2 regions of the Pseudomonas paeninsulae genome follow, and region 1 is predicted to be linked to the other one. Evidence: predicted binding sites of a transcription regulator. Region 1 holds the regulator's gene; the other holds the start of a gene.
What was found. Region 1 encodes sigma-54, which starts transcription at its own class of promoters, with help from an activator protein. Its sites were predicted from a motif close to ANTGGCATNNANNTTGCTNT; they were not measured.
Positions count from the first base shown of each region.

Region 1 (15,372 bases):
CCGGCGCATCGCCGAGCAGAGTGGCGGCAAGAATCGGCAGGGCGGAGTTCTTCGCCCCGGAAATGCGGATCTCGCCATTCAGGCGCACACCGCCGGTAATAATCAGTTTGTCCATGACTCTCTCGATTTAGGAGCGCGCGGCCCAATCGGCACGGCTGAAGAATTTCATGCTCACCGCATGGATACTGCCATCGGCAATCCACGGATTGAGGTGAGCGTAGACCTGCTGTTGACGCTTGACCGGGCCCAAGCCAGCCAACTCATCACTAATCAGGTTCAGCTGGAAGTTACAGCCTTCGCCTTCAACTTCCACCTGGGTGTCCGGCAGTTTGGCCTCCAGGAGGCTTTTCACTTCTAAGGCCTGCATGCTCAACCTCGATCAACACATTGATTAACGACAGCAGAGTCTGGGGAGCTGGAGGGCTTTTGCGCAGTAGCACAGCGACAAGCCCGACAGACTACAAAGCTCGCGGTCGCGCATCATACAAAAAAAGCCACGCGCCTGCGAACCCCGCGCGGGGGTTGTCCCGACCGCGAGCCGGGCTCAGGCTTCCAGCGGCAGCACATCCAGCAGCCCGGAGACACTGGCGATCTCGCGCATTTCCTCGGGCATGCTGCGCACCACCAGGCTTTTACCTGCAGCCTGGGCATCACGCATGAACGCCAGCAACAGCGACAGACCCACGCTGCTGGACTTCTCCACAGAGGCACAGTCGATCACGCAGCGAGCCGCCTGACTGGCGGTAATCAGCCGTCCGCCCTGCTCGCGCAAGGCCGGGCCACCGAGATAATCGAGCACGCCCGAAAGCTGAAACAGTCCGGACGATTGTTCGACGATGGCAGCCTTGCTCACGATTCACCCGCAGACTGACGGGCCTTGGCTACGGTATTGGCCCAGCTGTCGATGACCTTGTCCAGGTCATTACCGTGGTTCTGCATGGACTGGGCGAACTGATCGCGAAACAGCTTGCCGACGTTGATGCCATTGATGATCAGGTTGCGCATCTTCCAGCCGTCATCCTGCTTGACCATGGTGTAGGACAGCGGATAGAGGGTGCCATTACCGTCCTTGATCTCCATGTGCACCGAAGCGCGCTGCGGACTCTGCTTGCCGCTGGATGGCAGCACGCGAATATCCTGATTGTTGTATTCGAGCAGGGCGTTGCCATAAAACTGCATCAGACTGCGCTTGAAGTTTTCCTGAAAGCGCTGCATCTGCTCAGGCGTGGCCTGGCGCGAGTAGCGCACGGTCATCACTCCACGGGAAATGCCGTCAACATCCACCACCGGACCGAGAATATCGTTCAGCGATGCATAAAAAGCCGCTGGATCGCTGCGGTATTTGTCTTTATTGAGCTTCAGGTCTTCCAGCAGCGTGGTCGTGGTTTGCTCCACCACCTGATGGGCACTCGGCGCGGCGACAGCCAGCAGCGGCATGGCCGCCAGCAGAGCGAACAGACTGTTACGCAGGGTCTTGAGCATAGTGGGAGCCCTCATTAATTAGCCTCGTCTTTATTGACCGAGTTGAGCAGGAATTTACCGATCAGGTCCTCCAGCACCAACGAAGACTGGGTGTCGTAGATGGTACCGCCATCGACGAGCACCTCTTCATCACCGCCAACGCTGATGCCGATGTACTTCTCACCGAGCAAACCGGCGGTCAGGATCGAAGCAGTCGAATCGGTGGGCAGGTTGTCCACGCTGTCATCCAGCAAGAGGGTGACGCGCCCGGTGTAGCTGTCGCGATCCAGATCGATTGCGGTCACTTTACCGATGGTCACCCCAGCCATGGTCACCTTGGACCGTATCGTTAGACCGGCGATATTCTCAAAGTGCGCATAGACTTTGTAAGTATCGCTGCTACCTACCGTCAGACCACTGACGCGCAACGCCAGCAGCAGCAGGGCCAATAACCCGGCCAACAGGAACAGGCCGACACCAATCTCCAGTGTGCGGTTTTGCATCAGAAGTCTCCAAACATCAAAGTGGTCAGAATAAAGTCCAGCCCCAACACGGCGAGCGAGGCGTAAACCACTGTTTTTGTGGTGGCGCGACTGATGCCTTCCGAGGTCGGCTCACAGTCATAGCCCTGAAAAACGGCAATCCAGGTAACGACAAAGCCAAAAACGATGCTTTTGATCACACCATTGAGCACATCTTCACGAAACGAAACACTGTTCTGCATGTTGGCCCAGAACGAACCCTCATAAACGCCGAGCCAGTCGACGGCGACCATCGCCCCACCCCAGATACCGACCACGCTGAAAATCACCGCGAGCAACGGCATCGAGATGAAACCGGCCCACAGACGCGGCGCAACGATGTACTTGAGCGGATCGACACCGATCATTTCCAGGCTGGACAATTGCTCGGTGGATTTCATGTTGCCGATTTCCGCTGTCAATGCGGATCCCGCGCGCCCAGCGAACAACAAGGCGGTGACCACGGGGCCGAGTTCGCGCAGCAAGGTCAGGGCGACCATCTGCCCAACCGCCTGTTCCGAACCGTAGTCAGACAGGATATTGAAACCCTGCAACGACAAGACCATGCCGATAAAAACCCCCGACACGACGATGATCGCCAGGGACATCACGCCTACCGAGTACAACTGTTTTATCAGCAACTGCAGCGGACTGCCGGCAGAACTGCGACCGAACAGCGCACGCACCAGAAACACCGTCGCACGCCCAAGCGTGGCAACCGCATCGATGCCGGCGCGACCCAACAGGCGGATCCGTTCGAGCGTAGATGTCTTGTGCATCAGTGCCCCCCCAATAAATCGTCGCGGTAGTCTGCCGCCGGAAAGTGAAACGGCACCGGCCCGTCTGGAATGCCTTGCATGAACTGGCGAACGCGAGGGTCATCCGAGTTCATCAACTCGTCCGGCGTGCCCTGACCGAGCACCTTGGTGTCGCCCACCAGGTAGATGTAATCGGCAATGCTGGCGGTTTCCGCCAGGTCATGGGACACCACGATGCTGGTAATACCCAAGGCATCGCTGAGCAAACGAATCAAGCGCACCAGCACCCCCATGGCAATCGGATCCTGGCCAACGAAAGGCTCGTCGTACATCAGTATCTGGGGATCGAGGGCAATCGCCCGCGCCAGCGCTACGCGGCGCTTCATGCCACCGGACAACTCATCCGGCATCAATTCCAGCGCACCGCGCAGACCCACGGCCTGCAGCTTCATCAGGACAATGTCACGGATCATTTCGTCAGGCAGCTGGGTGTGCACACGCAGCGGAAAGGCGACGTTCTCGAACACATCCAGGTCGGTGAATAGCGCGCCGCTCTGGAACAGCACGCCCATCTGCTTGCGCATGTCGAACAGCTCGCTGCGCGAGAGGTTCGGCAAGTTCAGCCCATTGACCCACACCTCCCCCTTGCTCGGCCTGAGCTGCGCACCGATCAGGCGCAACAGCGTGGTCTTGCCACAGCCGGAAGGCCCCATGATGCCGGTGACCTTGCCACGCGGGATGCGAATGTCTATATCTTTGAAAATGTCCCGGTCGCCCCGCTGAAAACTGAGGTTTTTCAGCTCGACCGCATATTGCTGCTCGGCACTCATCTCGACTCCTTGGATGCAGCCTCCCTGACAGACGCCCGCCAGCGCTGCGAAGACACTGCAGTTGCCGGACCGGCCGAAAATGGCCGAGCACTATAACATTGCCGAATTAGCCTGCCCAAGATCGAACATTTGTTTACAAACCACCGAACCCATAATTGAACACTTGCCTGCACGCGGCCGCCAAAAGCGCTCAAGTCCGGCCGCCGAACGATTCAAAGGTGAGCGCACGAAACTTTCCCGCTATAATCGCCGCCTTTTACTCGATATGCCTATAAAGACGCCATGAGCCAGTCCAACGAGCTGATCAAGTCCGCACAACGCACCATTCGCCTGGAACTCGAGGCGATTGAAGAGCTGCTGCCACGTATCGACAGCAATTTTATTCGCGCCTGCGAACTCATTCTGGCCAGCAAGGGCCGCGTGGTGGTGGTCGGTATGGGCAAGTCAGGGCATATCGGCAACAAGATTGCCGCCACCCTGGCCAGCACCGGCACCACCGCATTTTTCGTTCATCCGGCCGAAGCCAGCCATGGCGACATGGGCATGATCACCCGCGACGACGTAGTGCTGGCCCTGTCCAACTCGGGCTCGACGGCGGAAATCATCACCCTGCTGCCGCTGATCAAGCGCCTCGGCATCACCCTTATCAGCATGACCGGCAACCCGGACTCGCCGCTGGCCAAGGCCGCCGAAGTCAACCTGGACGCCCGCGTATCCCAGGAAGCCTGCCCACTCAACCTGGCGCCGACCTCGTCCACCACCGCCTCCCTGGTCCTCGGCGACGCCCTGGCCATTGCCCTACTGGAAGCCCGCGGCTTTACCGCCGAAGATTTTGCCTTCTCCCACCCCGGCGGCGCCCTTGGCCGACGCCTGCTGCTAAAAGTGGAGAACGTCATGCATGCCGGTTCCAGCCTGCCTAGCGTGCAGCGCGGCACCTCGCTGCGTGACGCCCTGCTGGAAATGACCAAGAAAGGCCTGGGCATGACCGTAGTAGTCGAGGGCGACGGACGCCTGGCTGGGGTCTTCACCGATGGCGATCTGCGCCGCACCCTGGATCGCGGCATCGATGTGCGTCAGTCGAGGATCGATGACGTGATGACCGTGCACGGCAAAACCGCCCGCGCGGAGATGCTCGCCGCCGAAGCACTGAAAATCATGGAAGACCACAAGATCAGCGGACTGGTAGTGGTCGACAGCGACGACCGCCCGGTCGGCGCCCTGAATATGCACGACCTGCTACGCGCCGGAGTAATGTGATGCCCCCTGATGCGATCAACCCTGACCTGCAACAACGCGCCCAGGCAGTCAAACTGGCGATTTTCGATGTCGACGGCGTGCTCACCGACGGCAAGCTCTACTTCCTGGTCGACGGTAGCGAGTTCAAGACGTTCAACACCCTCGACGGCCACGGCATCAAGATGCTGATCGCTTCGGGCGTGCGCACCGCCATAATCAGCGGACGCACGACTCCGGTAGTCGAACGCCGGGCAAAAAATCTGGGCATCCAGCACCTGTACCAGGGCCGCGAAGACAAGCTTGTCGTCCTGGATGAGCTGCTCGGCGAACTCGGCCTAAGCTATGAGCAAGTCGCCTATTTGGGTGACGACCTGCCGGACCTGCCGGTGATCCGCCGGGTTGGCCTGGGCATGGCGGTCGCCAGCGCAGACGCGTTTGTGCGCCAGCATGCCCATGGCGTGACCCAGGCCCGCGGCGGCGAAGGCGCAGCCCGCGAATTCTGCGAGCTGATCATGCGCGCCCAAGGCAGCCTCGACGCCGCCCAAGCCGCCTACCTGTAGAGCCCACTATGCTGCGCAAATTGCTGACACCCGTCCTTTACACGTTCGCGGCCGCACTGCTTGCCGCCGTAGGCTACTGGAACATCAACCCCGACAGTTTCTCCGAGCAGCCGGTACGAGCCAGCGACGAAAACGCCATCGACTTCTATGTGGTCAATGCCACTACCGTGCAATACCAGGCCGACGGCAAGCTGCATTACCAGATGACCAGCGACAAGCTGGAGCACATCAAGAGCAGCGACATCACCCTGCTGACCAGCCCCTTCCTGCACCTGTATCGCGGCACCGAACTACCCTGGAAGGTGAGTAGCGAGCGCGCCGAAGTGGCGCCGCAAGGCAAGGAAGTGGAATTGATCGACAACGTCCGCGTCGAACGCACCGATGCCAAGGGCCGCCCAACTATCCTGACCACCAGCCGCCTGACCGTATTTCCGGATAAGGAATATGCGCAGACCCAGCAAGCCGTTAGAATCGTCGCGGCCAATGGAGTGACCACGGCACAAGGAATGAAAGCGTATTTGAATGACGGCAGGATGCTCCTGCTGTCCAACGTAAGAGGCCAGCATGAGGTTCGTTAAAACCTTCCCCTTTTTGCTCAGCTTGAGCGTCGCGCTCGGAAGCGCGTGCGCTTGGGCGCTGCCCACTGACCGTGAGCAACCGATTCGCGTACAGGCCGACAGTGCCGAACTCGATGATCGACAAGGCGTCGCGGTCTATCGCGGCGACGTGATCATCACCCAGGGCACCCTGAAGATCACCGGCGACACCGTGACCATCACCCAGAACGCCCAGGGCGACATCGAAATTTTCACCTCGGTCGGCAAACCCGCCTATTACGAGCAGAAACCATCTGCGGACAAGCAGATCGTCAAAGCCTACGGCCTGACCATCCAGTATTTCGCCGCCAATGAGCGCATCGTGCTGATCGACCAGGCCAAGGTGATCCAGGAAGGCAATACCTTCGAGGGCGAGAAAATCATCTATGACACCCGCCGCCAGATCGTCAATGCCGGGCGTGCCACCGGCACCAACATCACTACGCCGCGCCCACGCATCGACATGGTGATCCAGCCGAAGAACCCACCAGCCGAACAGCAGGCACAGTAGCAATGGCCACTTTGACAGCCCAGCACCTGGCCAAGAGCTACAAAGGCCGCCAAGTCGTGCGCGACGTCAGCCTGAGCATCGACAGCGGGCAGATCGTTGGCCTGCTCGGCCCCAACGGCGCGGGCAAGACCACCTGTTTCTACATGGTCGTCGGCCTGGTGCAGGCCGATCAGGGCCGCATACTGATCGACGACCTCGACGTCAGCCACCTGCCGATGCACGGCCGCGCCCGCGCCGGTATCGGTTACTTGCCGCAAGAAGCCTCGATTTTTCGCAAGCTCAGCGTGGCCGACAACATCATGGCCATCCTCGAGACCCGCAAGGAGCTGGATCGGGCCAGTCGTCGCAAAGAATTGGAAAGCCTGCTGCAGGAATTCCATATCAGCCACATCCGCGACAACCTCGGCATGAGCCTGTCTGGTGGTGAACGCCGTCGCGTGGAAATCGCCCGCGCCCTGGCCAGCGCACCAAAATTCATCCTGCTCGACGAACCCTTCGCCGGAGTCGACCCGATCTCGGTCGGCGACATCAAGCAGATTATCCACCACCTCAAGGCCAAGGGAATCGGCGTACTGATCACCGACCACAATGTCCGCGAGACCCTGGATATCTGTGAAACAGCCTACATCGTCAGCGACGGCCAACTGATTGCCGAAGGCGATGCCGATGCTATTCTGGCCAACCAACTGGTCAAAGACGTTTACCTGGGGCACGAGTTCCGCCTGTAACAGCGGTTTTCCTCAACCGAACAGCAGCCAGAGCTAGGCAAACCACTGCAGATCAGGCATATAATTTGCTTCCTTGTGGCGCTACGGCGCCCTGTAGTGGATTGCGCACAGACGCCGGCAAATAAGGTCTGCAATGAAACCATCGCTAGTCCTGAGAATGGGCCAGCAGCTGACGATGACCCCGCAGCTGCAACAGGCTATTCGCCTACTCCAATTGTCTACCCTAGATCTGCAGCAAGAGATCCAGGAGGCCCTGGAGTCCAACCCGATGCTCGAGCGCGAAGAAGACGGTGACGACTTCGACAACGCGAACCCCTTGGCCGACGGCGCCGAAAACCCGGCGCCCGCCCCTCAGCAGGAAGAGTCCTACCAGGACAACAACCACCAGGAAACCCCACAGACCGTGGACAACCTGGAAGAGGGCGAATGGAACGAACGTATCCCCAACGAGCTGCCGGTCGACACCGCGTGGGAAGACGTCTATCAGACCAGCGCCAGCAGCCTGCCGAGCAACGACGATGACGAGTGGGACTTCACTACTCGCACTTCGGCTGGCGAAAGCCTGCAGAGTCACCTGCTCTGGCAGCTCAATCTGGCGCCGATGTCCGACAAGGATCGGCTGATCGGGGTCACCCTGATCGACTGCATCAACTATCAGGGGTACCTGGAAGAAAGCCTCGAGGAAGTCGTCGCAGCCTTCGACCCGGACCTGGACATCGAGCTCGACGAAGTGGAAGCCGTACTGCACCGCATCCAGCAGTTCGAGCCAGCCGGCATTGCCGCCCGCGACCTGCGCGAGTGCCTGCTCCTGCAACTGCGCCAGCTTCCAGCCAAGACACCCTGGCTGACCGAGACTCAACGCCTGGCCAACGACTACCTCGACCTGCTCGGCAGTCGTGACTACAGCCAGCTGATGCGCCGCATGAAGCTCAAGGAAGACGAGCTGCGCCAGGTCATCGAACTGATCCAGAGCCTCAATCCGCGCCCCGGCTCGCAGATCGAGTCGAGTGAGCCAGAATACGTGGTGCCTGACGTCATCGTGCGCAAGCACAACGAACGCTGGCTGGTAGAACTGAACCAGGAAGCCATGCCGCGCCTGCGGGTCAATGCGCAATACGCCGGTTTCGTCAAACGCGCCGACTCCAGCGCCGACAACACCTTCATGCGCAACCAGCTGCAGGAAGCGCGCTGGTTCATCAAGAGCCTGCAGAGTCGCAACGAAACCCTGATGAAGGTCGCCACCCAGATCGTCGAGCACCAGCGCGGCTTTCTCGACTACGGCGACGAGGCGATGAAGCCACTGGTCCTGCACGACATCGCCGAGGCGGTGGGCATGCATGAGTCGACCATTTCGCGGGTCACCACGCAAAAATTCATGCACACCCCACGTGGTATTTATGAGCTGAAATATTTCTTCTCCAGCCACGTCAGCACCTCCGAAGGCGGCGAATGCTCGTCGACGGCGATCCGCGCCATCATCAAAAAACTGGTCGCCGCGGAAAATGCAAAAAAGCCGTTGAGTGACAGCAAGATCGCTGGTTTACTGGAGGCACAGGGCATACAAGTAGCCCGCCGCACAGTCGCAAAATACCGTGAATCGCTTGGTATAGCGCCTTCTAGCGAGCGTAAGCGATTGATGTAAGGTGGCACTCGACGAAAGACCCACAAACAAGGCATACGTCATACCCGGCCTCGCTCTCGCGATAGCAGCCACACTGCCAAGACCCGAGCGACAGCGCCAGGTGTGACTTGCCAGCGTCTTTCACGCCAAAGTATTCCGGCGGCAGGCCCGGTAGCCTGCCTCTCATCCGCGGCAACAAGGAGAAACGGTATGCAAGTCAACATCAGTGGACATCAGCTGGATGTGACCGACGCCCTGCGCGACTATATCGACGAAAAACTCGGTCGATTGGAGCGCCACTTCGACAAGATCACCAACGTGCAAGTCACCATGGAGGTCGAGAAGCTCAAGCAGAAAATCGAAGCGACCCTGCATATCGCCGGCGGCGAAGTGGTCGCCAATGCCGAGCACGACGACATGTACGCAGCCATCGACCTACTGACCGACAAACTCGACCGCCAACTCATCAAGCACAAGGAAAAGCAGATCGACCGCCAGCAGGGCGCTATGGCCCGCTGAGATCGCCTCCCTCCTATGATCCGACTCGAAAATATCCTGACCCCCGGCCGTTCCCTGGTGAACGTGCCGGGAGGCAGTAAGAAACGCGTACTCGAACAGATAGCCAACCTGGTGGCACGCGAACTGCCCGACCTGGATGGCCAAGACATCTTCGAAAGCCTGATCGCCCGTGAAAAACTCGGCTCGACCGGTTTCGGTAATGGCATTGCCATTCCGCACTGTCGCCTGCCGGGCTGTAACGCACCGATCAGTGCGCTGTTGCGCCTGGATGCAGCGGTGGACTTCGACGCCATAGACGGCGCCCCGGTCGACCTGCTGTTCGTCCTGCTGGTACCGGAAGCGGCCACCGACGAACACTTGGAACTGCTGCGCCAGATTGCCAGCATGCTCGACCGCAGCGATGTGCGTGAGCGTTTGCGCCAAGCCCAGAGCAGCGACGCGCTGTATCAGGTCGTGGTGGACATACAAAGCCAACTCAACCGGGCCTGACCATGCGCTTGATCATCGTCAGCGGTCGCTCCGGCTCCGGCAAAAGCACCGCCCTCGACGTCCTTGAGGACAACGGCTTCTACTGCATCGATAACCTGCCGGCCGGCCTGCTCCCCGAACTGGCGGAGCGCACCCTGCAGGACACCGAACTGCTCCACCCACAAGTCGCCGTGTCGATCGACGCGCGCAACCTGCCCAGCCAGCTCAAGCGTTTCCCGGAAATCCTCGAAGAGGTCCGTGCGCGGCATATCAAGTGCGACGTGGTCTACCTGGATGCCGATGAGGAAACCCTGCTCAAGCGTTTTTCCGAGACCCGCAGGCGCCATCCGCTGACCAACGCGAACCGCTCGCTGGCCGAGGCCATTGCCGATGAAAGTCTGCTGCTCGGGCCAATCACCGACCTCGCCGACCTGCAAATCGACACCACCCATCTCAACCTCTACCAGTTGCGCGACAGCCTGAAGCTGCGCCTGCTCAATCAACCGGAGCCAGGCACGGCCTTTCTGGTCGAGTCGTTCGGCTTCAAGCGCGGCATGCCGGTGGATGCCGATCTGGTGTTCGATGTGCGCTGCCTGCCCAACCCCTACTGGAAGCCGGACCTGCGCGATTTTTCCGGGATCGACCAGCCGGTTGCCGATTATCTGGCGGCCCAGGCCGATGTCGAGGAAATGTTCCAGGACATCCTCGCCTACCTGAAGAAATGGCTGCCCCGCTTCGCCGCCAGCAACCGCGCCTATGTCACGGTGGCAATAGGTTGCACTGGCGGTCATCACCGCTCGGTATACCTGGCCAATCGCCTGGGCGAGGCCCTGAAACCCATTCTGAAAAACGTCCAGGTTCGCCACCGCGACCTTAGCTAAGGATCCTGCCGCGATGCCCACCTGCCAAGTCACCATCATCAACAAACTGGGCCTGCATGCACGCGCAGCCGCCAAGTTCGTCGGTGTCGCCGGGCGCTTCCCCTGCCAGGTCAGGGTCGGCCGCGCACCGGAGAGCCTGGTGGACGGCAAAAGCATCATGGCGGTAATGATGCTCGCGGCTGGCAAAGGCACGCCGATTCACCTGCACACCGAAGGTGAGCAGGACGATGACGCACTCAACTCCCTGGTCGAACTGATCAACAACTACTTCGACGAAGGCGAATAAGCGCGCAAGCGACAAGCAGTGTGCCCTCGTATTCACTCAGTTGACCTCCTGTTTTTCTTGCAGCTTTAGATTGCCAGGGACAGAGAACCTTGAGAAACAGCCAAACGAAAGGGCGCCAATGGGCGCCCTTTCGTTTTTTACTTTTAGCTTGCCGCTTAGGGCTGGCGTCAGCTACCCGCCACCGTCATCTTCTCGATCAACACCGAGCCGGTGCGGATATTACTGCGCAGCTCGAGATCGTTACCCACCGCGACTATCTGTTTGAACATGTCGCGCAGGTTGCCGGCGATGGTCACCTCCTGCACCGGGAACTGGATCTCGCCGTTCTCTACCCAAAAACCACCAGCCCCTCGCGAATAGTCGCCGGTGACCATGTTCAGGCCCTGGCCCATCAACTCGGTGACCAACAGGCCACGGCCCATGCGCTTGAGCAGCGCGTTCTGGTCTTCCGCGCCATGGCTGACGAACAGATTATGCACACCTCCAGAGTTGGCCGTACTCGGCATGCCCAGCTTGCGCCCCGAGTAGGTGCCCAGCACGTAGGAGACCAGCTCGCCGCCCGCGACAAAGGGCTTGGCATAGGTCGCCAGCCCATCGCCGTCGAAGGCCGCACTGCCCAGGGCACGCGGAATATGCGGACGCTCGTCGAGAGTCAGCCACTCGGGGAACAACTGCTGGCCCAGGGCACCTTCGAGAAAGGATGACTTACGGTACAGGTTGCCGCCGGAAATAGCCGCGAGGAAATGCCCAAACAGCCCCGTCGCCAGTTCGGCGGAAAACAGCACCGGCACTTCGCAGGTCGGTACCGGCCGCGCGCCCAGACGACTGACCGCACGCTGCGCGGCACGCTGACCAATCCCTGCGGCATCGGCCAGCAGCTCGCCCTGACGATTGACGTCATACCAGTAATCGCGCTGCATCTGCCCGCCATCTTCGGCGATCATCACACAGCTCAAGCTGTGCCGCGTGCTGGCATAGCCTGAGATGAAACCATGACTATTGCCATAGACCCTGCAGCCCTGATGGGTATTGAGGGTGGTGCCGTCGGCGTTCTTGATCCGCGGGTCCGCGGCAAAGGCTGCAGCTTCACAGCGCAGCGCCTGCTCGATGGCCTGCTCCGGACTGACCGCCCAGGCGTGATACAAATCCAGTTGCGGAAACTCGCGCGCCATCAGCTCGGCATCGGCCAAGCCTGCTGCCTCATCTTCCGACGCATGCTTGGCGATCGCCAGAGCCGCCGCCACGGTTTCCCGGATAGCGGCATCGCCACTTGCCGAGGTGCTGGCCGAGCCCTTGCGCTGGCCGACATACAGGGTGATACCGAAACCCTGGTCACGATTGAATTCGACCGTTTCGACTTCGCCCTGGCGAACCGACGTGGACAAGCCTTGTTCCACCGACACGGCCACCTCACAGCCACTGGCGCCCTGCTTCTTCGCCTCGGCGATAATCTGCTCGACCTGGGCCTGCAACTGCGGCACGGCTTCGGGGCCGACACTATCTACTGCACTCATAACCACTCCTAAGAATCTGTTCCGGATCTACTGCGAGCTTCGCGCGTGATGCTGCGGGCTGAACGCTTGCAGTTGGATACTTGCTATCATGGCGGCGTTTTCCATTGGACCCCCCCCATGCCTGAATATCTTGATGACTTCTCCGGCGAGAAGAGTAAAACCCAGGTCAAGCGCGAGCTGCACGCCTTGCAAGACCTGGGTCAACGCCTGACCACCCTGAAGCCCGACTTGCTCAACAAACTGCCGTTGACCGACGAAATGCGCCGCGCCCTCGAAGAGGCGCCCAAGCACACGGCCAATTCCGCGAAAAAGCGCCATATGCAGTTTATCGGCCGGCTGATGCGCGATCAGGACATCGAAGCGATTCTTACCCTGCTCGACCAGCTTGATGCCTCCACCCGTCAGTACAACGAACGCTTTCATGGCCTGGAGCGCTGGCGTGACCGTCTTATCAACGGTACCGACGACACCCTGGAAGCCTTTGTTGGCGACTATCCTGAAGCAGATCGGCAACACCTGCGGCAGTTGATTCGCCAGGCCCAGCACGAACTGGCGCAGAACAAAGCGCCAGCGACCTCGCGCAAAATCTTCAAGTACATCCGCGAACTGGACGAAGCCCAACGCGGATTGCGTTGATCCTGCCGTAAAGGTGGGTAACGCCCTCGGCTAACCCACGTCCTAGGAGCCTGTGCCGCCGACGGTAATCGCATCGATCTTCAGGGTCGGCTGGCCGACGCCGACCGGCACCGATTGACCGTCCTTGCCGCAGGTGCCGACGCCGCTGTCCAGGGCCAGGTCGTTGCCGACCATCGATACCCGGCTCATGGCCTCGGGGCCGTTGCCGATCAGGGTGGCGCCCTTGACCGGCGCGGTGATCTTGCCGTCTTCGATCAGGTAGGCCTCGCTGGTGGAGAAGACGAACTTGCCGCTGGTAATGTCGACCTGGCCGCCGCCGAGGTTGGCGCAGTAAATGCCTTTCTTCACCGAGCGGATGATTTCTTCCGGGTCGCTTTCCCCAGCCAGCATGTAGGTATTGGTCATCCGCGGCATCGGCAGGTGCGCGTAGGATTCGCGGCGACCGTTGCCGGTGCGTGCCAGCCCCATCAGGCGGGCGTTCAGCTTGTCCTGCATATAGCCCTTGAGCACGCCGTTCTCGATCAGCGTGGTGCACTGCGTCGGCGTGCCTTCGTCATCCACGCTGAGCGAGCCACGACGCCCGACCAGAGTGCCGTCGTCGACGATGGTGCACAGGCTGGAGGCGACCTTCTCGCCCATGCGCCCGCTGTAGGCGGAACTGCCCTTGCGATTGAAATCGCCTTCCAGGCCATGGCCGACCGCCTCGTGCAGCAGCACGCCGGACCAACCGGCGCCCATCACCACCGGCAGGGTGCCGGCTGGCGCGGGAATCGCTTCGAGATTGACCAGGGCCTGGCGCAGCGCTTCGCGGGCATAACCCATGGCGCGATCCTCGCTCATGAAGTAGCGGTAGTCGCTACGCCCACCACCACCATGGCTGCCACGCTCGCGGCGGCCGTTCTGCTCGACGATCACGCTGACATTGAAACGCACCAGCGGACGAATATCGACGCCCAGGCTGCCGTCCTGCGCCGCCACCAGAATGCGATCCCAGACCCCGGCGAGACTGACCGTGACCTGCTTGATCCGCGAATCGAGAGCACGCGTGGCCACATCGATCTGCTTGAGCAACTCGACCTTCTGCGCCCGACCGATTACGTCCAGCGGGTTTTCCGCTGCATACAAGGCAGTGACCTGCGGGCTGCTGAAGGCCTGCACCCGCGCGTTCTGCCCGGCGCGGGCAATCGAGCGGGCCGCACGGGCGGCCTGGGTCAGTGCCTCGGCGGTGATGGCATTGCTGTAGGCAAACCCGGTTTTCTCGCCGGACTGGGCACGCACACCGACGCCCTGATCCAGATTGAAACTGCCTTCCTTGACGATGCCGTCCTCCAGCACCCAGGTCTCGGACACCTGGCTCTGGAAATACAGATCGGCAGCATCGATACCGGGGCCGGACAACTCGCCCAGCACCCCTGGTAGATGGTCGAGGGTCAAGCCGCCTGGGCCCAACAGGTGCTCACTGACGGATAACAACATCTCGCTCATAACTGCTTCATCTCGTTCATGGCTGTTTCATCTCGTTCATGACTGTTCCAAACCAGGCAGCCGTGGTTCGGCCGCTGCAAAAAATCGTTTATGCCGGCTTACCGGCATGCGTTGGCGAATCGCCGCCTGCTCGACGGCATCGCGGCTAGCCAGCAAGACCGCTTCGCCTTGCGCCTGCTCGGCCAACATCCGACCCCAGGGATCGACGATGGCCGAATGGCCGAAGGTCTCGCGCCCGCCGGGATGAATGCCGCCCTGACCGGCGGCCAGCAGGTAACACTGGGTCTCGATGGCCCGGGCCCGCACCAGTATCTGCCAATGCGCCGCACCGGTCAGCGCGGTAAAGGCCGCCGGTACGCTGATCAACTCAGCCCCGGCGTCACGCAGGGCGCCATACAACTCAGGGAAACGCAGGTCGTAGCAAACCGTCAACCCCAGGCGCCCAACGGGGGTATCGACCACCACGACCTGGCTGCCGTGGGCAAAATCATCGGACTCGCGGTAACGGCCCTGGCTGTCGCCGACCTCCACATCGAACAGGTGCAGCTTGTCGTAGCGCGCAACCTGCTCGCCATGCTCGTCGAGCAACAGGCAACAGGCCCGCGCCTTTGCCTCGGGCTGACCTGCGGGCGGCAAGGGCAAGGTACCGGCCACTATCCATAACTTGAGGTCGCGGGCGGCCTGTTTCAACCAGGGCAGGATCGGCCCTTCACCGCGCGCTTCGCTGCGGCCCAGCGCGGCTAGGTCGCGGCGCCCCATGG
Region 1 covers NZ_CP141799.1:4,213,040-4,228,411, forward strand. Annotated here, with positions in the region: gene murA (UDP-N-acetylglucosamine 1-carboxyvinyltransferase) at 1-115, opposite strand, end outside; gene VCJ09_RS19435 (BolA family protein) at 128-367, opposite strand; gene VCJ09_RS19440 (STAS domain-containing protein) at 545-853, opposite strand; gene VCJ09_RS19445 (MlaC/ttg2D family ABC transporter substrate-binding protein) at 850-1,482, opposite strand; gene mlaD (outer membrane lipid asymmetry maintenance protein MlaD) at 1,497-1,964, opposite strand; gene mlaE (lipid asymmetry maintenance ABC transporter permease subunit MlaE) at 1,964-2,761, opposite strand; gene VCJ09_RS19460 (ATP-binding cassette domain-containing protein) at 2,761-3,570, opposite strand; gene VCJ09_RS19465 (KpsF/GutQ family sugar-phosphate isomerase) at 3,853-4,827, shown strand; gene VCJ09_RS19470 (KdsC family phosphatase) at 4,827-5,366, shown strand; gene lptC (LPS export ABC transporter periplasmic protein LptC) at 5,375-5,944, shown strand; gene lptA (lipopolysaccharide transport periplasmic protein LptA) at 5,931-6,473, shown strand; gene lptB (LPS export ABC transporter ATP-binding protein) at 6,476-7,201, shown strand; gene VCJ09_RS19490 (RNA polymerase factor sigma-54) at 7,335-8,843, shown strand; gene hpf (ribosome hibernation-promoting factor, HPF/YfiA family) at 9,033-9,341, shown strand; gene ptsN (PTS IIA-like nitrogen regulatory protein PtsN) at 9,357-9,830, shown strand; gene rapZ (RNase adapter RapZ) at 9,833-10,690, shown strand; gene VCJ09_RS19510 (HPr family phosphocarrier protein) at 10,704-10,976, shown strand; gene pmbA (metalloprotease PmbA) at 11,144-12,490, opposite strand; gene yjgA (ribosome biogenesis factor YjgA) at 12,608-13,126, shown strand; gene tldD (metalloprotease TldD) at 13,169-14,611, opposite strand; gene VCJ09_RS19530 (carbon-nitrogen hydrolase family protein) at 14,648-15,372, opposite strand, start outside.

Region 2 (15,372 bases), 2.5 Mb from region 1:
ATACCCTGGGGCTGTTCGCATAGGTAAGCGTCAGCCATCCTGGGTTGCGTCTGGCATAGGGTGGACAATGCGAAGCTTGTCCACCTTGCGCATATCGAGATGCCCGTCGCGGCGTGTAGGGTGTACTCAGGAGCGTAGCGAACAGTACACCAGGCGGCGTACTGCTTCGCGAGTACGCCCTGCGTCTGTCCCTTCGCCCCGCCTCAGAGGTTGTGAAAATATCGAGCGCCGTCGCGAGAGCGGCTCCAGGCGTTCGCGGCAAGGCGCGCTACGTGAAAAACTGGGGAGTTTAGTGAGCTAAATGACCCCGTTTTTTACGTAGCGCAACGGCAGCAGCGGGCGCGTGGAGGCGGTCGCAGGAGGCGGGAGTTTTTTCACACCCTCTCAGTCGAGTGCAAGGGCCAGGCTGATGCCGTGCGGCTTGAAGCCTAGGCCTTGGTAGAAACGATGGGCTTGCTCGCGGCTCTGGTTGCTCGATAGCGCCAGCTTGTAGCAGCCCCAGGCGCGGGCGCGTTCGATGGCCTTGTCGATCAAGGCCTGGCCGATACCCAGGCCTCGTGCGTCGGCATCCACTACCACGTCTTCGAGAATCGCCGAGCGGGCGAAGTTGTGCGCCAGGTGTTCAATCAGGTGAAGCGTGCAGGTGCCGAGCAGTTTGCCGTCGCGCTCAGCCACCAGCACGATGCGGTTGGCCGTCAGTTCACTCAGGCGCAGGGCCAGTAGTTTTGGGTCGGCGCGTGCTTCATTCGGGGCCAGTTGCTGCAGCAACGCGCTCAGTGCCCGGGCGTCGCCGGAGCAGGCGGCGCGCAGGGTCAAGTGAGTAAATGGGGAATCTGGCACATGCCTGGAAGCTGGCTGGGTCATGGCGATCTCCTGGGTGGTCGATCTAGAGTATGGCCGCGGGTTGATGGCAGCGACATGACAAATCCGTCGCGGCTGGTTAACATGCGGCCCGGTCGGCAACATTGCCGATCAGAGTTACCGAGTCCCCTTAGTTCAATGGATAGAATAAGCCCCTCCTAAGGGCTAGATGCTGGTTCGACTCCAGCAGGGGATACCATCTGAAAAAGGCTTACGCATTGCGTAAGCTTTTTTTTTGCAGCCGGCCACTAATCGCTCTCGTCAACCGGCTGCACGCGTATGCGGGGCTGCAGTTGGTGCGCGTGCTAATAATTGCGGATCGCCAGGCTGTAGCCGTTCTCGAAAATGTTCCCGAGATTTTGGCTGCCTCTCCGTCTAGCGGTTCGCCTACTGCGCCGTTCTCACCTTCGTATCGGTCACAAGCTGGCTCCTGCGAAGAGCATCGACGTACTAACGCCGATTGCCCGGCTCCAGCCATGTCAACCCGGCGCTAGTCGAGCTAGGCTAGGAGGCTGAACGAGCCATAGAGAATTGTCATGACCAGCGAAACCACAACTGCGCCCATCGATGTGCCGCTGACACCTGCCGAAGCTCGAATTCTGGGCTGCCTGATCGAGAAGCAGGCGACCACCCCTGAGGTTTACCCGCTAACCCTGAATGCCCTGGTGCTGGCCTGCAACCAGAAAACCAGCCGCGAGCCCTTGATGAATCTCAATCCTGGTCAGGTCGGCCAGGGGTTGCGCAGTCTGGAAGGGCGAAGCCTGGCGCGTCTGGTGATGGGCAGTCGCGCCGATCGCTGGGAACATCGTGCAGATAAGGCTCTGGAGTTGGTGGCGGCCCAGGTCGTGTTGATCGGTCTGCTGCTGTTGCGTGGGCCGCAAACGGTCAACGAGTTGCTGGCGCGCAGCAGTCGCATGTACGCCTTCGAGGATGCCGAGCAGTTGCAGCACAATCTGGAGCGCTTGATCACCCGTGGTTTGCTCTGCCAATTGCCGCGCCAGACCGGGCAGCGAGAGGATCGTTATATGCACCTCCTGGGCGATCCAGCCGACCTTCAAGCCATCATGGAAGCCCGCGCGAGCCACGTCGAGCGTCCGGCAGCCAGTGCATACGATGAGAGTCGCCTGGATGCCCTGGAAGCACGGGTGGCCGAATTGGAGGAGCGTCTGGCGCGCCTGGAGTAGGGCAGGCGGGGGGCTAGATACAGCAAAGGCGCCGGGTAGGGCGATTTTTTGTTTTTGCATGCACGGATTGAGATTGTCAGCCCGTTCAGCCGTGAGTTTTAGCTTATGCGGTTGACCCCGCTGCGGTCGGCACCGTCTTCGGCAATGCGGTTGCTGCCAGTGCGGTCGAAGCCGTCTTCGGCGACGCGGTTGCTGCCAGTGCGGTCGAAGCCGTCTTCGGCAATGCGGTTGCCGCCGGTGCGGTCGTAGCCGTCCTCGACGATAGTGCTGCCGGCATTGGCGCCGTCGAACTGGGATTGCGCAGCGCTTTGCGGCAGGGCGAATGCGCTTACGGACAAGCTGGCCAGGATCAGGCTGGCAAGAATTTGCTTTTTCATCTTCAGGCTCCTCGTGGGGGCGGTAAGTGGCTACGGGGCCCATGTTACTGATGAAAAATAGATGAAGAAGTGCAGTTCAGGCATGGTGATAATCGATGCTGTCGATAGTAGGCTTTAAGCTCTCTATTTAAGGTGTTCTATGGGTTTTGTTGGGCTCTTTTAAGCGCTTTTTAAGCTGATGTTCTATTGGTTTATATAATCGATATATTAGATGTTTTTTCTGTGGTCTTGCTTTGCAAGGAGTAACAGGTGGAAGGCCTGCTTGAAATTATGAACGGGTGATGCGTATTTTGTACGAGCCGCTGTTTCACTACGGCTTTTGCGCAATAAGGACAGGAACAGATGAGCACCGCTAGCCGTACTGCATTGGAAGAAATATTGCGCGGAGTCGATGAGGTCGCATGCGTGACCCCGGACCTCAATGGTGTGCCGCGCGGCAAGCTGATGACCGCCGCGGGCTTCCTCGAAGGTCGGCGCTTGCAGATGGCTCGTGGGGTGCTCTTGCAATGCATCATGGGCGGCTACCCTGCGCCACGTTTTTACGGCAGCGATGATGGCGATCTGGCGCTGAATGCCGTCCCGACCCAGATTCACCGTCTGCCCTGGAGTGATACGCCGTGCGCCCTGGCCATCTGTGATGCGGATGAGTTGGATGGCAGTAGCTCAGGCCTGTCCACCCGCGGCTTGCTCAAGCAGGTGGTGGCGAACTATTCCGCTCATGGTTGGCTGCCGGTGGTGGCGACCGAGTTGGAGTTCTTCGTATTTGCGCCGAACCCTGATCCACAGCAAGCGTTTCAGCCGCCAGCAGGCCTGGATGGTCGGCGCGAGGATGGCAGCAGTGCCTTCAGCGCCAGCTCGAATAACGGTCTGCGGCCGTTCTTCAGCGAGGTGTATCGGTGCATGGCCGCGTTAGGGTTGCCGCGCGATACCTGTATGCATGAGATGGGTGTCAGTCAGTTCGAGATCAATCTGCTGCATGGCGACCCGCTATTGCTGGCCGACCAAACCTTTTTGTTCAAGCACCTGCTCAAGGAGGTCGCACTCAAGCATGGACTGACAGTGGTGTGTATGGCCAAGCCGTTGGCGCATACCCCAGGCAGCTCCATGCACATCCACCAGAGCGTGGTCGAGCAGAGGAGCGGCAGGAATATCTTCAGCGCCGCGGATGGCCAGGCGACGCCAGCTTTCTATCACTTCATCGCTGGTCAGCAAGCGGCGCTGGCGGATTTCACCCTGCTGTTCGCACCGCATGTGAATTCCTACCAGCGGCTCTGCCATCCTTATGCCTCGCCGAACAATGCCTGCTGGTCGCAAGACAACCGCGCCGCGGGTCTGCGCATTCCGGCCAGTGCGCCGGTGGCACGGCGAGTGGAAAATCGCCTGCCAGGCGCTGATGCCAACCCCTATCTGGCGCTGGCGGCCAGCCTGGCTGCCGGCCTACATGGTCTTGAGCAGCAGTTGCAGCCGAGTGCGCCGATCCAGGGTGCATTCGAGGTGCCGGATAATTTAACGCTGCCTTGTACCCTGCATGCTGCCATCGAGCGTCTGAAAAATAGTCAATTGGCCGTCGAACTGTTCGGCAAGGAATTCATCGAAGGCTACATCGCCAGCAAGACCATGGAATTGAGCAGTTATCTCGACGAGATCTCGCCGTGGGAGCGCCGCATTCTCGCCGCCCAGGCTTAACCGGACGTTGAAAAGCCACCTGCGTTGCTGATGTTTCGGTGCTACCAGGTGAGGCGATCTGCGCGCAAAAAAATCAAGGGCCGACCCGCGAGTTCCGTTGTTGCGAGGCATGCACGTGCTTGTGTGCATCCGTGCATTGCGCTTCGGCTCTACGTCCTGTGCACTACGCTTCACTCATTTGTTCATTAGTTGCGGCCATCGCGGCCGCGCCGCTCGCATTGAGCGGTTCAGTCGTCAACCAAGGAGTTATTCGCAGAGTCATGCGCATTATCTGGAAGTCTTTTCGTTCGCTGTATTTCGCCACTCTGTTGATGTTGCTGGGGTCGGGTTTGTTGAGTACCTACCTGGCGTTGCGCTTGGCTGAAACGGTGGATGGTCTATGGGTGGGTGCCTTGATGGCGGCCAACTATATCGGCCTGGTACTGGGCGGCAAGCTGGGGCACCGGCTGATCGGCCGGGTCGGGCATATTCGCGCTTATGTCGCTTGTGCCGGGGTTGTCACTGCAGCGGTGTTGGGCCACGGCCTGACCGACTGGCTGCCGGCCTGGCTGCTACTGCGCATGCTGGTGGGCCTGGCCATGATGTGCCAATACATGGTGATCGAAAGCTGGCTCAACGAGCAGGCGGAAACCAGTCAACGCGGCCAGGTGTTTTCCGGGTATATGGGCGCGTCCTATCTGGGGTTAATCCTCGGTCAATTGGTCTTGGTGGTGCATCCGACTCTCGGCCTTGAACTGCTGATGCTGGTCGCGCTGTGCTTTGCCCTGTGCCTGGTGCCGGTGGCATTGACCCATCGACTGCACCCGGCGCCCATGCATCCGGCACCGCTGGAGTTGCACTTCTTCATCAAGCGGGTGCCCTTGTCGCTGACCACTATTGGCGTTGCCGGCCTGATAATTGGTGCGTTCTACGGTTTGGCGCCGCTGTATGCGACCCGCATGGGTTTGTCTACCGAGCAGGTCGGTCTATTCATGGGTAGCTGCATTTTTGCCGGCCTGCTGGTGCAATGGCCGCTCGGCTGGTTGTCGGATCGTTGCGATCGGGCCTCGTTGATCCGTGGCTGTGCGGTGTTGTTGGCTTTGGCGGCGTTGCCTCTGGCGTTGATGCCCGAGGCGGACTTGAGGGTATTGCTCGGTGTCGGTTTCGTCATCGGCGTGTTGCAGTTCAGTCTCTACCCCCTGGCCGTGGCTTTTGCCAACGACCACGTCGAGGGCGAACGGCGCGTCTCGCTGACCGCCATGTTGCTGGTGACCTTTGGTGTCGGTGCCAGTATCGGCCCACTGTTGGCCGGTGTGTTGATGCGCTTTTGGGGCGCCAATATGCTCTATGCCTTCGTCAGTTGCTCGGCCTTGATCCTGATCTGGCGGGTGCGCCCGGATAACATCACCCACCTGCACCAGGTCGACGATGCCCCGCTGCACCACATCGCGATGCCGGACAACATGACCAGTTCGCCCCTGGTTGCCGCCCTTGACCCGCGGGTCGACGAGCAGGTCGTGCAGGATCAGATGCTCGATGGCAGCGCCGCCGATATGGCCGCCGCCGGAGCGGTTGATCCGGCTGAGCAGATGCCGCGGCCGTGACGCCTTTACTCAGCGTGATCATCCCGGCTCGCAATGAGGCTGCGGCTCTACCCTGGCTGCTGGCGGATCTGGCTCCGTTGCGCGCGGCGGGAGCGGAGCTGATTGTGGTGGATGGCGGCAGCCGCGACGCGACAGCTGAGTTGGCGGTGGCGCAGGCCGATAAGGTGCTCGAGACGAGCGCGGGGCGCGCCCTGCAACTGAATGCTGGCGCCGCTGTCGCACGGGCGGATTATCTGTGGTTCGTGCATGCCGATACCCGGGTCAGTGCTGCGTCCATCCAGCGATTGCTTGCCGTGTTGGCTGAGCGGCCGATCTGGGGGCGTTTTGATGTGCGTTTGTCGGGCAGTGGCCTGGCACTACGTTTGATCGGTACGATGATCAACCTGCGTTCGCGCTTGACCGGTGTGGCGACGGGCGACCAGGGAATCTTCGTCGCCCGTGAGTCGTTTGAGGCGCTGGGCGGTTACGCGGAGATCCCGCTGATGGAAGATATCGAGCTCAGCGGGCGCTTGAAACGGCGGGTGCGCCCGCGCTGCTTGCGTCCTGCGCTGTCAACTTCTAGCAGGCGCTGGGAGCGCGATGGTATTTGGCGTACCGTGTTGCTCATGTGGCGCTTGCGGCTGGCCTACTCTTGTGGCGCCAGCCCGGATCAGTTGGCGCGGCGGTATCACCGAGGGCCACCGCTATGAATCTGTCGATTTCTTTGCACATGCTGGCGCGTGCACCTGTGCCGGGGCGGGTGAAAACCCGGCTGATTCCTGTTCTGGGTGAAGAAGGCGCGTGTGACCTGCAGCGGTTATTACTCGAACGGGCCTTGCAGCTTCCGGCGGAAGGGTTCACTCAGCGGTTCTTGTGGCTGGACGACAGTCCGGATGCGCAGCTGCAGGTACTCGCCGAGCAGTTGAACTGGACGCTGGTTGAGCAGCCCGCCGGCGATCTGGGTGAGCGCATGCGATGCATAGCGACCTTGGGGCTGGCGGAAAGCGATGCCGTGGTGTTGATCGGCAACGATTGCCCGGCGCTGGATGGCGAGTACCTCAGTGGTGCTTGCGAGGCATTGCACGGGCAGCCAGTCGTGCTGGGGCCGGCCGAGGATGGAGGTTACGTCCTGCTCGGCTTGCGCCGCGTCGATCCCTTGCTGTTTCACGCCATGCCCTGGGGAACCGATCAGGTCTTGAGCATGACCTGCGAGCGCCTGCAGCAGTTGGACTGGCGTCATCAGCTGTTGCCGGCGTTGTGGGATGTCGATCGCCCGGAAGACCTGCCACGGCTGGCGGCGCTGGGGATCCGGGTCGACGTCTGACAACTGTCCGACGGCTTATTGCTCAGCCTGGCAATTGGCGTCGGAGGTCTTGAGCCCGTGCCCGGGAACCCGACTTGCGGCGCGGCTTCGGCGAAGACGGCGGGTAATCCCCGATAAGACCCTGACAGCCTCTCCGGGAGTAGCCGTTTGTCGGCTGGAGCGGGCCGCGTAGGTCGGGCCGCACAGATTGAATTCCGCCAGGCCCGGCAGTTCGTCCCTCGGCACAACCTACGGGTCAATTGCGCTTGCTCGGCAGGCTGCTAGAACAAGCCATCGCTGTCGAAGCGGCGTGCATCACGCTGCAGTTGGTAGACGAAGCGCTCGACCTGGCGTTGCTCCAGGCCGTTCAGGCGATGAAAGCGCACGCCGGCAAAGGTCGTGTCGAGTGTCTCTTCATACTGCACATGGCGCAGTTCCACGGCAATGGTCAGCGCGCCGAAGGGCAGTTGAGCAGTAAAGCTTTCATAAACCTGGCCAGAGTGCAGGCTGCTGGCGATATTGCCCGGCAAGCGTACTTTGCAGCCGGTGGCGGAAATATCCAGCAGTTGTCCCGTTATGGGGCTGCGCAACTTGGCGCCGGCCAGTTCGATCTTGACCGGTTCTATTTGCTTGAGTGGCACTCTGTAAGCATTGCGGCGCTGGTGATAGTGCACTTCTTCAGGCATCGGGCTGAAGTAGCAGCGTGCACCCTGGTACTCGGCTATCTGTACAGGCTGCAGGCACTCCCAGGCCACGCGCACACCTTCATGGAAGGCTTCGATGCGAAAAGGTTCGCCGTTCTGCAGGAAGCGCTCGCCATCGTTGGGGATCATCTCGTCGAGAGTCAGACGGTTTTTATCGCGTTCGACTTCAATCAGATAGCTCTGGAAACGTTGGCTGCGTTCGTGGAAGGTGATCACCAGCGGGTCGTGGTTCTGTTGTAGTTGGCGCAGATTAGCCACGATTTCCACGGGGGCTTTGAGAACCACCGGTGGTTGCGGGCCATCGTCCTCGATAAAGGGGTTGGACACGGTCCAGAACTCTCCAGGCAGATACAGTGACAATAGAATGCTGCCATTATGCCAGCGTTTTTCCAGTGTCTTATTATAAGTGTTCAGGCCTGACTGAGCGGGCGCTGCTGACCGGCTCTAGCGGTGCTGCCGCGGCTGTCATAGAGGCTGGGGGTTTCGCCACCGCGGAGAATGCCGAGGATGCTGCTTGTCGATGCTTGGTTGGAGCGAATCAAGCGACCGTTGCGTAAATTGGCAGCTTGGCAGCATTCGAGCAGGGCGTGCAGTTGGTCGCCGCGCTCAAGGAGTTCGGCGCCTTGACTAGAGCGTTCGGCAAGGGCTTGCAGCCCTGAGTTGTCGGCGCTCAATTGTAGGCTGAGCAGCAGTTGGCTGCGCGCCTGACCGTGTTGATCGAGCAACGCTAGCAGTGGTTGCTTAGTTTCCAAAATACTTTGCAAACGAACCAGGTCGCGCTCGCCGAGGGCCTGGAATTCGTTATCGATCAGTTCGAGCAGTTGCTCGGCGCTGCCGATATCGTCGTTGAAAAGCTTAAGCAGGGTTGTATCGTGCATCGCAGGCTCTCAGATGTTTGCGGGCCGTAGCAGCGCCACTGCACTGTAAGGCTAACACCCCGGCGCTGCCCTAGCGCTGCTGGGATTCGAAGTCGAGCAGTTTGCTGGCAACGCGTTGGCTGTCGACTTGGTAACTGCCGTCAAGGATCGCTTGTTTGAGCTGGGCAACGCGCTCTTTATTGACGGTTGGCTGGTCAGCCAATTTTTCGCTGATCTTTTGCAGCTGTTGCGCTTCGCGGCTGAACTGCACCGACTCGCCGCTCTTGCTGGCGTCTGCCGGCTGGGCCTGAGTTGGTGGCGGGCTGGTCGGTTTGTCGCTGATGGCTTCATTCCGGCCACCAGGCTGAGCGCCGCCCACACGCCCTGAATTGGCAGGAGTGGGGGCATTGTTTAGCCGGTTGAAGTCGATGACCATGATGTAAAACCTCGAACAGTATTTGGACGCTTGCCTAGTTTCTCGGCCATGCCGGGCAAAACTTTAGAGAAAAAAACGGTGTTTCAACCGACAGTTTAAACGCAGCGTGATAAATCGTCAGCCAGTCTGTTTGGCTAGAGCCGCTCTAGAAGATGCGAGAGTCGTGCCTACATGGCTACTTCAACTTGGCCAGGTCCTATTACCCGTGCTTTGACTATACGTTTCGAGCGTTGGTTGCGCACACTGATCTGTTTGCCGATGGCCCCGTCGGATAGGGCTTCGCCCGGTGTGCGCACGCTCATGCCGCCACTGCGTGCGCTGATCACCACCTGCTCGCCTTTGCGAATGGCCTCGGCTTGCTCGACATGCGCCGGCGCCACTACCTGATCGGGTTGCAACGGGCGCGTCAGTTTTTTGCCAACAACCTGCTTGAGGCTGGTCAGATAACCTTGGTTGAGTAGGCCGACATCGCGCTCCATCAGGCTCACATCCATGTCTGACAGAACGGTCTCACGCTTGAGTGGGCGGATGGCGGTGACCACGTCACGGTACAGCCTGACTTCTCCGGGAACGAAAACCGTCCAAGGTGAACTGCCATCGCAGCGCACCCGCATGGTGACACGCCCGATCGGTTGGGCAGGGCTTTCCAGACTGATCGTCAATTCCTTGTCGCACAGGGGCAGGCGTAAGCGTGGATCGATACGGTTGATTTCAACCTCATGCCGGCCTTGAATTTCGCTGCGCTGCAGGTAGTCGACCACCGTTAGCTCAAGAAAACTCTGGGTGGCGCCGATAAGCTGTTCAGGCAAGGTTACTGCGGCAGGTGCCACGGAGCTGTAGCCGAGCGCGAGCAAAGCAGGTAAAACTGCCAGCCAAAGGCGGCCTTTTGCCGGCAGGTATTGATACCTGCTCCGGTCGAAGTGTCGAAAAATTGTCGTTTCTGCGTTCATGCAGAGTGATTAGCAAGGCGCGTGCCGCCTGCTACACGAAGCACAATGTGCGCTACTCAAATATAGGGGTTGGGGCATGGCCGGTGTAATGGATTCGGTTAACCAGCGCACGCAGTTGGTTGGGCAGAATCGTTTGGAACTGCTGCTGTTTCGTCTTGATGGCGGGCAGCTTTATGGCATCAACGTATTCAAGGTGAAGGAGGTGCTGCAGTGCCCCAAGCTCACCATCATGCCCAGATCCAGCCCCGTCGTACGGGGGGTGGCGAGTATTCGGGGGGGCACCATTCCTATCCTCGACCTGTCCATGGCTACCGGGCGGCCGCCTTTGCAGGATCTAAAGAACAGCTTCGTCATCATCACCGAATACAACACCAAGATTCAGGGCTTTCTAGTGCATTCGGTCGAGCGCATCGTCAACATGAACTGGGAGGAGATCCATCCGCCACCCAAGGGCGCGGGGCGAGATCACTACCTCACTGCCGTGACCCGTCTCGACAATGAGTTGGTGGAAATTCTCGACGTGGAGAAAATCCTCGCCGAGGTGTCGCCGACGTCTGAGGTGATTTCTGCCGGTGTTGTGGATGCTGAAACCCAAAGCAAGGCGCTCAGCAAGCACGTGCTGATCGTCGATGACTCATCGGTGGCACGCAAGCAGGTGATTCGTTGCCTACAAACCGTTGGGGTGGAGGTCACGGCGCTGAACGATGGTCGGCAAGCCCTGGATTACCTGCGTAACATGGCAGACGAGGGCAGGCATCCCGACCAGGAGTTGCTGATGCTGATTTCCGATATCGAGATGCCGGAAATGGACGGTTATACCCTGACCGCAGAGATCCGCAGTGATGTGCGTATGCAGAAGTTGCACATCCTCCTGCATACTTCGCTTTCCGGGGTGTTCAATCAGGCCATGGTGAAGAAGGTTGGCGCCAATGACTTTCTTCCTAAGTTTCGTCCTGATGATCTGGCATCGCGGGTGGTGGCGCGCATCAATGAGGTCGATCAGGCCTAGTGAACACTGGGCGAACGCCTGCTGGGGGTTGTCTCGCGCTCGCAGAATCGCAGGCTGTGCCGGCTACCGGGCTTGGCTTTTTTCAAGCGTAAATGAGTTGTTGAGCCTGTTTTTAACACCGTATCTCCGAATGCAGCATTGTTGCTTCGGTCTGAAGATAAGGCAGCGGGTACATCTTTCAGTGCAACACTTTGATTGGCGAGGCCTGGCTAGTGTCTTCAGGTAATTTGGATTTTGAGCAGTTCCGGACGTTCCTGGAAAAGGCCTGTGGCATTTTGCTGGGTAGCAATAAGCAGTACCTGGTATCCAGCCGGCTGAACAAGTTGCAGGAACAGCACGGGATCAAGACTCTCGGGGAATTGGTGCAGCGCATGCAAAGCCAGCCGCGTAGCGGTTTGCGTGAGCAGGTGGTGGATGCCATGACCACCAATGAAACCCTGTGGTTTCGTGATACCTATCCCTTCGAGGTACTGAAGAGGCGGGTCTTGCCCGAGATGATCAAGGCGGCTCCGGGCCAGCGTATGCGCATTTGGTCTGCGGCCTGTTCTTCGGGGCAGGAGCCGTATTCCCTGTCGATGAGTATCGACGAGTTCGAGAAAACCAATATCGGCCAACTCAAGGCAGGCGTACAAATTGTTGCCACCGATCTTTCGCCGTCGATGTTGGCCAATTGCAAATCCGGCGAGTACGACAGCCTGGCAATGGGGCGGGGCCTGTCGCAAGAACGCTTGCAGCGTTATTTCGATCCGAAAGCGCCGGGACGATGGGTGGTCAAGCCGTCGATCAAGAGTCGCGTCGAATTTCGTCCGCTGAACCTGATGGACAGTTATGCCAGCCTGGGCAAGTTCGACATCGTGTTTTGCCGCAATGTGTTGATCTATTTTTCCGCCGAGATGAAGAAAGACATCCTCACGCGCATGCATGCCATGTTGAAGCCGGGTGGCTACCTGTTCCTCGGCGCGTCGGAGGCACTCAACGGCCTGCCGGATCGTTATCAGATGGTGCAATGCAGCCCGGGGATCATCTACAAGGTCAAGTAAGCCGGTTGCACAGGGTTGCACTGTATAAAGAAGCGGGAGGCCAGTGGCCTCCCGTTTTTGTTAGTCGATAAGCCCCCGTTGCGACGATTGCCTCCGTCGCCAGGCGGGACGCGCGCGCCACACTGATACAGGAAATGCCGCAAGCCCGTCGGCGGCTCCTTGGATGGGGATTCAAGAATGACCCTAATCAGTATTTGTCATACGAAGCGGCAAAACCCCGACCCGCTTGCCGGATTGTTTGCCATGAGGCGGAAAAGTCTTGCCGCTCGGCCTATTAAGATGCCTTGAATATTTAATAAGTTATTGAAATATAACATAAAAAATAAATGGCACGACCTTTGCTAAGTGTCTTGTACGGAAAACAGGTAAGCCCAACGGCAAAGGTTCCTGATCATGAGTATCAGCTTCGACAGCGCACTAGGCATCCACGAACGGGCACTCGGCTTTCGCGCCGATCGTGCCGAGGTATTGGCCAATAACATAGCCAACGCCGATACGCCCAACTACAAGGCGCGCGATCTGGATTTTGCTTCGGTGCTGGCCGAGCAGAGTGCCAATGCCCAGCGTGGTTCGGCCGGCCTGGCCCGTACCAACAGCCGGCACATCGCCGCCGAGGGCATGGCCATGGGCAATGCCAGCCTGGCCTACCGCATCCCTTCGCACCCATCGATCGATCAGAACACCGTCGACGTGCAGGTGGAACAGACCACTTACGCGGAAAACGCGGTGAACTTCCAAGCCAGCTTCACCTTTCTCAACAGCAAATTCAAAGGGCTGGTCAGCGCCCTGCGCGGCGATTAAAGGAGCCCGAAGCCATGTCATTAGCCAGTGTTTTCAATATCGCCGGAACCGGCATGAGTGCCCAGAGCACTCGTCTGAATACCATTTCCAGCAACATCGCCAATGCCGAGTCGGTGTCGTCGAGCGTCGATCAGACCTATCGCGCACGCCATCCGGTATTTGCCACCATGTTCCAGCAGTCCATGGGCGATGGCAGTGGTTCGTTGTTCGCCGAGCAGGATCAGGCCGGCAGCGGCGTGCAGGTGCTGGGTATCGTCGAGGATCAGAGCGATCTGAAGCCGCGCTACGAGCCGAACCATCCGGCGGCCGATGAAGGCGGCTATGTGTACTACCCCAACGTCAATGTGGTCGAGGAAATGGCCGACATGATTTCTGCCAGCCGGGCGTTCCAGACCAACGTCGAGATGATGAACACGGCCAAACAAATGTTGCAGCGCGTACTGACCCTGGGTCAGTAAATCGCAGGAAGGGGATAAGGCATGAGCACTGTAAATGGCGTCAGTTCGACACTCGATCAATACCAGATCAAGAGTGACACCACGGCCAATAAAGAATTGGGTAAGAACGAATTTCTCAACTTGTTGGTGGCGCAACTGAATAACCAGAACCCCCTGGAGCCGCAGAGTAATGGCGAGTTCATTGCCCAGCTAGCCCAATTCAGCCAGGTAGAAGGCATCGAGAAGCTCAATACCAGCATGGGTTCTCTGTTGTCTGGCTATCAATCTTCCCAGGCGCTGCAGGCCTCCTCCCTGGTCGGGCGCAAGGTGATCATTCCGACCGACCAGGCGGTGGTCGATACCAGCGAGAGCTTCAAGGCCAGCATGGTCCTGCCGACCAGCAGCAGCAACGTCTACGTCAATGTCTACGACAACTCGGGGGCGGTGGTGAGCCGAATCAATATGGGCGAGCAGGCCGCCGGCAATGTCAGCTTTATCTGGGACGGCAAAGATGCCAGCGGCAAACAGTTGCCGCCCGGTACCTACAAGTTCGAGGCGCAGGCCACCTACGAAGGCGAGACCCAGGCGCTTTACACCATGCTCCCGGCCAACGTCGACAGTGTGGTGTTGGGCGGCAGCGAATTGATGCTCAACCTGGCGGGGCTTGGCAGTGTGCCGCTCTCCCAGGTGCAGGTTATCGGTCAATAATTTCAAGGTTTTAATCGCCGGCTATACCGGCAAAGGAGACTTCCATGGCGTTCAATATCGGTCTTAGCGGCCTGCGCGCTGCGACCAGCGATCTCAACGTGACCGGCAACAACATCGCCAACGCCGGTACGGCCGGCTTCAAGCAGTCGCGTGCGGAGTTTTCCGATGTCTATGCGGCTTCGGTGAACGGTTCCGGTAAGAATGCGCTGGGTAGCGGCGTACTCCTGAGCAACGTCTCGCAGCTGTTCAACCAGGGTAATGTCAACTACACGCAAAATGCCCTGGACCTGGCGATCAATGGCAACGGTTTCTTTCAGACCAGCAACAACGGCGAAGTTAGCTACACCCGTGCCGGCTATTTCGGTACCGACCGTGAGGGCTTCATGGTCAATAATTTCGGTTACAAGCTGCAGGGCTACGCCGTCGATGGCAACGGTAACCTGCAGAATGGCGTGATCAATGATCTGCGCATCGAAACCGCGAGCCAGGCGCCGCGGTCAACTACCGACTTGGATCAGGTGTTCAATCTCAACTCGACCAATGCGGTACCCAGCAATACACCATTCGACCCAGGCGATCCGACCACGTACAACTCGTCGACTTCGACCAATATCTATGACAGTCAGGGCAATGCCCACTCCTTGACACAGTACTTCGTCAAGTCCGACGCTAATGATTGGACGATGAATGTGTTGGTCGATGGGCGTAATCCTAATGTGCCGACTTCGACTACACCATTCGCCACCACTCTGAATTTTACGGCTTCCGGTCAGTTGAACCTGGCGGGTCTGGCATCCACAGATTTAACCGTGAATGCCAACGGCACTTTGGATTTGACCAATTGGGTGCCGGCCGCTCCGGACAGCTCCATACCGCCGGTCTGGAGTGCCAACGGTACCAATACCCCCGCCGTGCCGATCAATATCGATCTGCGTCAGGCTACTCAGTTCGCCAGCTCCTTCGCGGTCAACAGCGTCAGTCAGGATGGCTACACCACGGGCCAGCTGGCAGGTCTTGAGATCGACGACACCGGGGTGATTTTCGCCCGCTACACCAACGGTCAATCCAAGGCACAAGGACAGGTGATTCTGGCCAGCTTCGCCAACGTGCAGGGCCTGACCCCGGTAGGTAAAACCGCCTGGGTGCAGTCCTTCGCCTCCGGTGAGCCGGTGGTTGGTACGCCGCGCAGCGGTACCCTGGGCGCTTTGCAGTCCGGTGCCCTGGAAGACTCCAACGTCGAACTGTCCGACCAGTTGGTCAACCTGATCGTCGCCCAGCGCAACTACCAGGCCAACGCCAAGACCATCGAGACCGAAAGCTCGATTACCCAGACCATCATCAACCTGCGCTGATCGGGCGCGGCTGCGCAGGCGCTGGAGTTCTCGGGTTATATCCCGCTCGTTGTGATGGGTATCGCTGCGCTCAACGCCATCCTACAGGTCAACGCGGTCAGGTTT
Region 2 covers NZ_CP141799.1:1,758,481-1,773,852, forward strand. Annotated here, with positions in the region: gene VCJ09_RS08155 (sodium-dependent transporter) at 1-23, shown strand, start outside; gene VCJ09_RS08160 (GNAT family N-acetyltransferase) at 385-864, opposite strand; tRNA gene VCJ09_RS08165 (tRNA-Arg) at 986-1,060, shown strand; gene VCJ09_RS08170 (YceH family protein) at 1,398-2,045, shown strand; gene VCJ09_RS08175 (hypothetical protein) at 2,144-2,422, opposite strand; gene VCJ09_RS08180 (glutamine synthetase family protein) at 2,867-4,108, shown strand; gene VCJ09_RS08185 (MFS transporter) at 4,369-5,691, shown strand; gene VCJ09_RS08190 (TIGR04283 family arsenosugar biosynthesis glycosyltransferase) at 5,688-6,380, shown strand; gene VCJ09_RS08195 (TIGR04282 family arsenosugar biosynthesis glycosyltransferase) at 6,377-6,994, shown strand; gene VCJ09_RS08200 (flagellar brake protein) at 7,255-8,037, opposite strand; gene VCJ09_RS08205 (flagella synthesis protein FlgN) at 8,088-8,555, opposite strand; gene flgM (flagellar biosynthesis anti-sigma factor FlgM) at 8,626-8,970, opposite strand; gene flgA (flagellar basal body P-ring formation chaperone FlgA) at 9,138-9,920, opposite strand; gene VCJ09_RS08220 (chemotaxis protein CheV) at 9,997-10,929, shown strand; gene cheR (protein-glutamate O-methyltransferase CheR) at 11,142-11,969, shown strand; gene flgB (flagellar basal body rod protein FlgB) at 12,363-12,770, shown strand; gene flgC (flagellar basal body rod protein FlgC) at 12,785-13,228, shown strand; gene flgD (flagellar hook assembly protein FlgD) at 13,250-13,915, shown strand; gene flgE (flagellar hook protein FlgE) at 13,960-15,267, shown strand.
Region 2: a site for sigma-54 is predicted at 12,295-12,314, ahead of flgB (flagellar basal body rod protein FlgB). Genes of this name have one in related genera too.